4 regions of the Leuconostoc aquikimchii genome follow, and region 3 is predicted to be linked to each of the others. Evidence: predicted binding sites of a transcription regulator. Region 3 holds the regulator's gene; each other region holds the start of a gene.
What was found. Region 3 encodes LexA, which represses DNA repair genes until DNA is damaged. Its sites were predicted from a motif close to CNAACANNTGTTNG; they were not measured.
Positions count from the first base shown of each region.

Region 1: AB3K24_RS00535 (type 1 glutamine amidotransferase family protein) is a predicted target of LexA. The motif match lies at 925-938, and genes of this name have one in related genera.
Region 2: dinB (DNA polymerase IV) is a predicted target of LexA. The motif match lies at 1,204-1,217, and genes of this name have one in related genera.
Region 4: AB3K24_RS04155 (FtsK/SpoIIIE family DNA translocase) is a predicted target of LexA. The motif match lies at 1,203-1,216, and genes of this name have one in related genera.

Region 1 is NZ_JBFPER010000001.1:87,142-89,351, forward strand. It holds gene AB3K24_RS00525 (MerR family transcriptional regulator) at 1-216, shown strand, start outside; gene AB3K24_RS00530 (hypothetical protein) at 467-595, shown strand; gene AB3K24_RS00535 (type 1 glutamine amidotransferase family protein) at 1,053-1,643, shown strand; gene AB3K24_RS00540 (VOC family protein) at 2,183-2,210, opposite strand, start outside.
Region 2 is NZ_JBFPER010000001.1:1,389,143-1,391,352, forward strand. It holds gene AB3K24_RS06830 (DHH family phosphoesterase) at 1-32, opposite strand, end outside; gene dinB (DNA polymerase IV) at 100-1,185, opposite strand; gene rplS (50S ribosomal protein L19) at 1,557-1,916, opposite strand; gene AB3K24_RS06845 (phospho-sugar mutase) at 2,038-2,210, opposite strand, start outside.
Region 3 is NZ_JBFPER010000001.1:1,129,493-1,131,702, forward strand. It holds gene AB3K24_RS05565 (lysophospholipid acyltransferase family protein) at 1-273, shown strand, start outside; gene AB3K24_RS05570 (YneF family protein) at 284-523, opposite strand; gene lexA (transcriptional repressor LexA) at 793-1,434, shown strand; gene pyrE (orotate phosphoribosyltransferase) at 1,482-2,114, opposite strand; gene pyrF (orotidine-5'-phosphate decarboxylase) at 2,115-2,210, opposite strand, start outside.
Region 4 is NZ_JBFPER010000001.1:817,534-819,743, forward strand. It holds gene AB3K24_RS04140 (AI-2E family transporter) at 1-479, shown strand, start outside; gene AB3K24_RS04145 (tRNA (cytidine(34)-2'-O)-methyltransferase) at 482-994, shown strand; tRNA gene AB3K24_RS04150 (tRNA-Glu) at 1,065-1,136, shown strand; gene AB3K24_RS04155 (FtsK/SpoIIIE family DNA translocase) at 1,276-2,210, shown strand, end outside.

The DNA.
Region 1 (2,210 bases), 1.0 Mb from region 3:
AAACGCGCTAAAGCAACTGGTATGCCACTTGCTAAAATTATGACATATGCTAAATTACGAGAGCAGGGACATGAAACAATTAAAGCAAGAATCGCCATTTTAGAACAACAAGAGCAGATACTTCATGAGGAACAAGAGAAAATACAAGGCCATATTGATTTTTTACAAAAGAAAAAGCAGTACTATGCACAAATCACTGCTAAAAACGAGGCGTAACACATAAATGATGGTTTTTGAGTCATTCAGTACGCTTTGTCAAATGATTTTGGCAGTGTGTATAACCTATAACAACTACTTTTGACTGAAAAATTAACGATTCTACGGTACATTAGATGAAACAGAAAGGAAACGCATTAATGAAATTAGGGAAACAAATAAAAGTTATCCTGATATTCACAATCTTTTGTTGCTTACTGTCATTTTTGACGTTTCTTTAGATGATTTAGTCAAAGGAGACTTAGTGTTCATGGAAAACGAATTACAAAACAACGACAGTCGTCATAAAATGAATCAATATGCGGCCATTATGATGACTTCATTTGTGTTAACTGCCTTGTCGTTAGGTGGCGTTTTTTGGTTAAGAGGGTTACAGTGAGTCTACTGGTACCACTTTTTTTATTGGTACTCGGTATATTTAGCACATTCAAAATAGAAAAGTTAAAAAAATCCGCAGACGTCAGCACGTTTGCGGAAATTATCGCTTTTTCAAAGGGTAAACCATTAGAGCAATTGAAAAGAAATCGCCAAGTTAGTACCAAATTTTTTCAAAAAATTGGTGTGGTGACTTTGTTTACAGTAGTATTTTTGATGATCTGTTTACTCGCTATAGGGATTGCTTACTTATTGAAATAATGGGCAATTTTTTTGAAATTAGTAAATGTATTCAAGCAGAATGACGAGTATGTAAAGTTAACAGCAATGGCGCGAACGTTTGTTCTTTTTCGCGGATTGGATTATAATAAGAATAGTATAGGAAGGTTTCATGGCTCTCAAAAGTTTGAATTATGAGAGCTATAGCAAACTAATAAATTTTTAACTGAAAGCGGTTTTTTATGAAACAAGCAGTTTTTTTAATGTTAGATGACTATGCTGATTGGGAAGGTGCACATCTTTCAAGTATGTTGAACGTAGAATCAGATTGGGACGTTAAAACTGCCTCCGTTAAAAAGGAAGTTGTTTCGATTGGCGGCTTAAAAACATTAGTTGATTATCAATTAGAACAGATACCTGTTAACAGTGACCTTTTGATATTAATTGGTGGTAATTCTTGGTCTCTCGAAAATAACAGCTTAAGGCAATTAATTGCTGAAAGATTAGCGAATAATAAACCGGTAGGTGCAATATGTGGAGCGGTCGATTACCTGGCTAAAAATGGTTTACTGACACATTTTAAACACACCGGTAATGCGCAATATCTATGGCAAAATTTTGACCAATATCAAAATAAAAATGATTTTATTGAAAAACAAGTAGTAAGAGATCAAAATTTAGTAACGGCGAACGGGACTGCATCATTAGAATTCACCCAAGCAGTATTAAAAATGATTTGTTTTAAGAATAGTGCACAAATAGATAAAAATATTGATTTATATAAAATAGGTTTTTATCAATATTGTGCTAAGTATGGGAATCCATTTAATTGAATTTTAGAATCAAGTATGCAGTTGGTTATCAGTGGGCCAGCGACTTAGAAATAGTTGTTTAAGCAATCAATTCAGATCAGCCAATGCTTTTTATTCAATGCTAGCCTGTTATGTCTGAAAAATCAAACACCTTGTTTAAGTCATCGGTTGTTAGATACTTTGACAAGTAATGTTTCTCGTTATTAATGAAATTCGAATTGTGTTCTGAGAGATATGAGATTAAGTTTGATTTTTTAATTAATATTAAGCCTAACTCTTTTTTATTTTGTAGATATAATGCCAACCCTTGTAGATTAAAAAGTCGTGCACGGTGATAATAATCTTTTTCTTGTTGATTAAAATAATTGGTTAGTTTTTGGATTAATAAGTCAGCAGTGTCAAGGTGGTTATAATCATTATGATTGCTGGTATCATTCGCACATGTGCAGGAATTATGGCTAAATTATCGCCTTTAGGGAAAGAAAATTAAAAGAATGGTGATTACCGACCATTCTTTTAATACGATTAATTATTCATTTCTGAAATTAACTATATCGTGGTTATCCGCGAGTAAATGGCCCCTTTGGT
Region 2 (2,210 bases), 260 kb from region 3:
TGTTGCAGTATCTGTTCTTCAATCGTTGCCATAATTCTATCTTTCTATTTTTACACAAGTGTATTTAAATTTAATATGTCAACACCTAGTATATCACGTTTAAAACAACGTCATTTCCTCAAAAGCGCTAGATTGTAAATTACTCATTGAAACGCCTAACATTCGAATTGAAAACGGCAACGTTATCATATCATCAAAAACATTCTGAGCATTGTCAACGAATAGATCTTCCGACAAAGGCCATGGTGTCTCACGCGTGATCGCACGTGTTTTGGTGTTGAATTCATCATCACGCACTTTAATATTAAGTGTTCTACCAACCAGACCATGTGTCTTCAACGTACTGATCAAAGCAACAACCAATTTTTTAAATTCGTATTGTATATCGAATTCATTGCGTAAAAAATGATCATATGTCTCCTCTTTAGCAATAGATTGCCGTTGCCGTTGCCATTGAACCTCACCAAAATGAACGCCACGGGCCTGATAATATAGATGTTCCCCAATTTTCCCAAACTGTGCGCGTAATTCATCATACGACATTGTTCTTAAATCTGCCCCGTTTTTAATATCTAACTGTTTAAATTTTTCATATGTTTTTTTCCCTACCCCACGAAAATCGGCAATAGCTAACGCATCAAGAAACGGCAACATATTTTGTGATGTGATCACCGTGACACCATTTGGTTTATTGTATTCGGATCCCAATTTTGCTAACAGCTTATTATGTGAAATACCAATAGAACTTGTGAGGCCAGTCACTCTTAAAATTTCGTGTCTAATATGCGCTGCCTCCATTGAACCTGACGACGTTAAATCACTCAGGTCAAGGTATGCTTCATCTAACGCTACCGGTTCAACTTTTTTGGTAAACGTGTGAAAAACATCATGAATTTGGTCAGAGACAGCTTTATATTTAGTGAAATCAGGGGTTAAAAACACACCATCGGGTGCCAATTGTTTTGCTTCAGAGGCGCTCATAGCTGAATGAATACCTAGTTTTCTTGCAGCATAATTAGCTGTTGCTACCACACCTCGCCCACCTGTTTCTTCAGGGTTACGTGCTATAATTAATGATTTATGTCGCAGTTTCGGGTTATCACGCATTTCAATCTGCGCATAAAACGCATCAAGGTCAACGTGCAAAATTTTTCGCGTATCATTTGTAATCATAAACTCTACCATACAATTATTTTAACATAACGAACACCAGTTCGTTTACCTACTTATAATTAAGTTCACAATAATTTAACACATAAAAAAACCCCTGACCGAAGAGGGCATGGTCAGGGGGGCGATAACCGAAGTTATCAGTTAAATCAATCAGTAATTGGGGGGCTGATTGAAACATTACTAGGGGAGTAATGAAACTCAAATATTATTCGAGTATGTTTTAATTATATACCCTTAACGACTTGTTTAGATATCATCAGTTTTGCTGTTTCGTTACATAAATATTACATCATGACGTTCATCATACCACGCATGACTATAGCACCATGCCACACTTATTTTAGACTCTAAAAAAACACCCAAATGGATGTTTTTTAAGCAGATTAAACGTCGCGACGACGTTCTTTGATACGAGCTGCTTTACCTTGTAATGCACGCAAGTAGTACAACTTGGCACGACGTACTGCACCAAAGCGAATAACTTCAATTTTTTCAACACGTGGTGAATGTAAAGCGAATGTACGCTCAACACCAACACCAGATGAAATTTTACGAACAGTGTATGTTGCTTGAATACCAGCACCCTTACGCTTGATAACAACACCTTCAAATAATTGAATACGTTCACGTGAACCTTCAACAATTTTGGCGAACACTTTAACAGTGTCACCGGCGCGGAAATCAGGCATATCAGAACGTAATTGTACTGATGTAATGTTTTCTAAAATACTATTTTGACGCATTGGTAATTCTCCTAGTCGATAATCTTACACTTGCCCTTAGGCTAAACGCACAGCGGATTAGCGTTAATATGGCCTTCAAGCCTTTTTTAATTGTATCAAATTATTTGTTGATTGTCTATCATTACTTCGTATATGACATCAAATCTTCTGTCATGACATCAATTTTAGCCTGTGACGCTACTTGTGAATCAGATTCAACACCAATATAGAATTTCAACTTTGGTTCAGTACCTGAAGGTCGAATAGCGACCCATGAACCATCTTCAAGCCAGTACTTTAATACATTGGCTTTTG
Region 3 (2,210 bases):
GACTTAAAAGCTGGCTCTTTGTTAATCGCAAAGATGTCTGGGAAAGCAATTGTTCCTGCTGTGTATCAAGGACCAGTCTCATTTAGCCAGTTGTTTAAGCGTAACAATACAATCATCAATTTCGGCGAACCGATTGTGATTTCGCGTAAAGACCGACTAAATAAGGAAAATATTGCCAAATATACGCAGATGATTCAAGACGCTTTTGATCAATTAGATCAAGAAGTAGATCCTAACTGGATTTATATCGATCCTAAACGTGAAAAAAAATAAGCCTAATGGCTTATTTTTTTTGCGCTTGTTCGCTTTGTTGCTTCATTTGAGCCATCATTTGATTTAATTTCTTTTGTGATGGTTTTTGACCCATTGACATCATCATTGACTTCATCATTTCTTCTGAAATTGGTGGGTTCTTTGCTAAGTAACTCTTCATTGAGTTACGTGCTAAGAAGAATCCAGCCGCTAATCCGATAATTAAAGCCAAAACTGCAATCAAGATAACGAGTCCGATATTTAAAGTCATAGTCTTCCCCTTAATAAATTTCTAAGATTAATTATAGCATAAAGCACAAGGTAATGACGTCACAATTTATCAAAATACTAACTCACGACTTGCAACCGTATTATCCACAGACTTTTTCTGAATCTAGGCGCAAGTTTAAAGAATTAATAAATATTTTTAGTAGATAACTTATTAAAATATAAAAAACGAACAAATGTTTGATTTATCGTTTGCTTTTCGTTATAATTAATACATATTAAATCGAGTAGTATTAAGGAATGAGATCCAAAATGACAAGTCAAATTCAAGAAAGCAAACAGCTTCAGGTGCTAAGGTTTATCCATGACGCACAAATAACAAATGGCTATCCACCTACAGTGCGTGAAGTTGGTGAAGCTGTCGGATTATCCTCTTCTTCAACAATTCATGGTCATATTGAACGGTTAGTTAAAAAAGGGTACCTTTTAAAAGATGCCTCAAAACCTCGTGCACGTGCCATCGAAGTCACTGATTCTGGTTTAGAAGCTTTGGGTGTGTCCATTACTCCTGGTCGTATCCCCGTGTTAGGACTTGTTACTGCCGGTACGCCTATCTTGGCCGTTGAAGAAGAAGCCACTGAATTTTTCCCGATTCCTGACAATTTGATGCAATTTGATGGTGACATGTTTATGCTAAATGTTCGCGGAAATTCTATGGTCAATATCGGTATCTTAGATGGCGATAAAGTCATCGTTCGTAAACAAGATAATGCTGATAACGGCGACGTCGTAGTGGCTATGAATGATGACAACGAAGCAACCGTTAAACGCTTTTTCCGAGAAGCAGATCATTTCCGTTTGCAGCCTGAAAATGATGCTATGGCGCCAATCATTCTTAAAAGCGTTTCTATTTTGGGTAAAGTCATCGGCCTCTACCGTGATGCAATTTATTAACAGCAAAAAAGCGTTTGGAAATTTCCAAACGCTTTTTTGCTGTTAACTTATATCTGCCACTTGGCAGGATTTTGTTGCCAATTTTGCAGTGTTGCTACTTGTGACGTGTTCAAATCACCACGTTTGATAGCTGCAGCTATCAATTGAGAATAAGTTGTCAATGATTTAAAAGTCAATTTTGCATTGGTAAAATTAATCAATCCTTCAGGTAATTCATACGAAAAAATTGATACAACGCCTACAACGTCTGCACCCTCTTTACGTATCGCTTCAACAGCACCTAATACTGAGCCACCCGTTGAGATCAAGTCATCAATTAACACAACTTTTTTACCAGCAACCGCTACACCTTCTGTTTGACGACCAGCGCCATGATCTTTTGGTTTAGAGCGTACATAGATCATCGGCTTATTCATTTTCTCTGAAACCCATGCAGCATGTGGTATACCAGCCGTTGCAACACCACCAATAATTTCAACATCACCATATGATTCTTGAATTAATGCGACTAAACCTTTATAAATATTTTGACGCACTTTTGGATAGCCAATAGTCATGCGATTATCCGTATAAATAGGACTTTTAATACCCGATGCCCACGTAAACGGTGACTCTGGTGAAAATTTCACTGCACCAATGGCTAATAAATCATTTGCCACTTGCTCTGCATAATTTAACATTTAATTACTCCATTCTGATATCACCTGTTGATATGCTGCCACAGGATTTTTGGCTTTGGTAATTGATCGGCCGACAACTAAGCCAGTAGCACCAAA
Region 4 (2,210 bases), 310 kb from region 3:
CGCAATATATTCGTGGTCAATTAGGGGTGGCTTTTGCTGTCATGATTATGTTCAGTATTGGTTTCACATTGATTGGTTTACCCTATGGTATTTTATTGGCATTAATGGCGGGATTCTTTAACATGATTCCATATGTTGGTTCAATTATTGCGCAAGTGCCAGTTTGGACAGTTGCACTCATTGCAGGTGGACCGAAAATGTTGATTTTAGCCATTATTGTCTTGGCGATTGAACAGCCAATTGAGGGCCACGTTATTGCACCCAAAATTTTGGGTGAAGCGTTATCTATCCATCCAGTAACTGTCATTGTTGTGTTATTAAGTAGTGGTCATATTTTTGGTGTGCTGGGAATTATTTTAGCCGTACCAACCTATGCTGTTTTAAAAGTTATTGTGACTCGTATTTATATGTGGTGGCGTAACAATTCAGAATTTTATAAAGATGAAGATGAAGATGAAGATGAAGTGGAAGAAATATAAAAATGACAAATCATATTGTATTGTTTGAACCTTTAATGCCAGCAAATACTGGTAATATTGCCCGTACAACCGCTGGTACAGATGCGATTTTACATCTCATTGAACCGTTGGGTTTTGATCTCGATGATAAACATGTTAAACGTGCAGGGTTGGATTACTGGGAGCATGTCAAATTAGTAAAACATGCAAGTTTACCTGACTTTTTGGCAACTTTGGATGAAAAAGATCAACTTTATTTAGTATCTAAATTTGCTAATATGGCTTATACACAGCCCAATTATAAGCAAGCGGAAGGCGATCAATATTTTTTATTTGGGAAGGAAACAACTGGCTTACCAGAAGTGTTTATGCGCCAAAATTCTGAAAAAGCGATTCGAATTCCACAAAATGACACACATATTAGGTCATTAAATCTATCCAATACGGTTGCAATTGTTTTGTTTGAGGCTCTCCGTCAGCAAAGTTTCCCCAATTTGGACACGATTCATACTTATGAACAAGACAAGTTGAAGTAAGTATTTGACAGCATTTAGAAAAGCTGTTATCATAATATAGTTATTTCAGTAATGATATAGCACTGACCATGGCTCGTTGGTCAAGCGGCTAAGACGCCGCCCTTTCACGGCGGAATCGAGAGTTCGATTCTCTCACGAGCTATAAAAAGTCGCAGCTATCGTTGCGGCTTTTTATATTCTTTCTGTAAGACATTTTTAAGTTTGCAAACGAACAACTGTTTGCCTAGATTTCATGATAAAATAAAGTATTACATAATAATTAATTATAAAGGTGAAGATAATTGGCCACACGAAAAACACCACAAAAGCGACGTGCAACAACGTCGCGGAAAAAAGCAAGCACCAGTCATATTATTAGTAAAAATATTGCCATTTTAGTGAGCGCATTGTTTGGTGTATTAGGGATATTTAAGCTGGGTCTATTAGGCGCATATGTGGCGAATCTCTGGCGTTTTTTCTTCGGTAATTTGTATTTAGGATTTCTAATACCCTTGACGGCAGCGCTGATTTATTATTTTATATTTAAAAAATTACCCAAAGTTGCGAGCCATTTTTGGATTGGGGCCCTGATGGTTTATATTGCATTACTCACCATATCTTCTTTGTTGTTTTTTACATACACATTGAAAAATGGTAGTGGTTATATTAGTGAAGTTGGTCGGTTAATTGGGCAAGACTTTGTAAATAAAGCAGCGAATACACCTGTAGGTGGTGGTAGTGTTGGTGCAATAATTTATCAACTATTATTTACGCTCATGTCAAATATTGGTACATGGATAGTGACAATAATAGTATTGTTTAGTGGTATTATTATTTTTTTCCGCATCCCTGCCCGTGATTTAACGCAAAAAGGTATCGAAAAAGCGCAGAAAGGTGTTACTTATATTCAAGATCAGCATGCGAATATGCCACAACGTGCACCGCTTTTTAAAAAGCGTGACCGACAAAAAAAGCGGATTAGTGATTATGACACTGATCCATTAGGTGTGCATAAAGAATCAGTCGTGGCGACCGATGAAGCCCCATTGTCAACTCATGATAAGGCAACGCAAGTAGGTGGTAATTTTGTAGAGCCTGAGATTAAATGGCAAGGGCCTGTAACAGCAGAAGCAAAGAAGCATGATGCTGTGGTAAAACCAGTGACAAAGAACATAGAAAAACTGACTGAATCTAATGACGAACATATTGAATTGGCTACAGGTACACCTGAAAATGA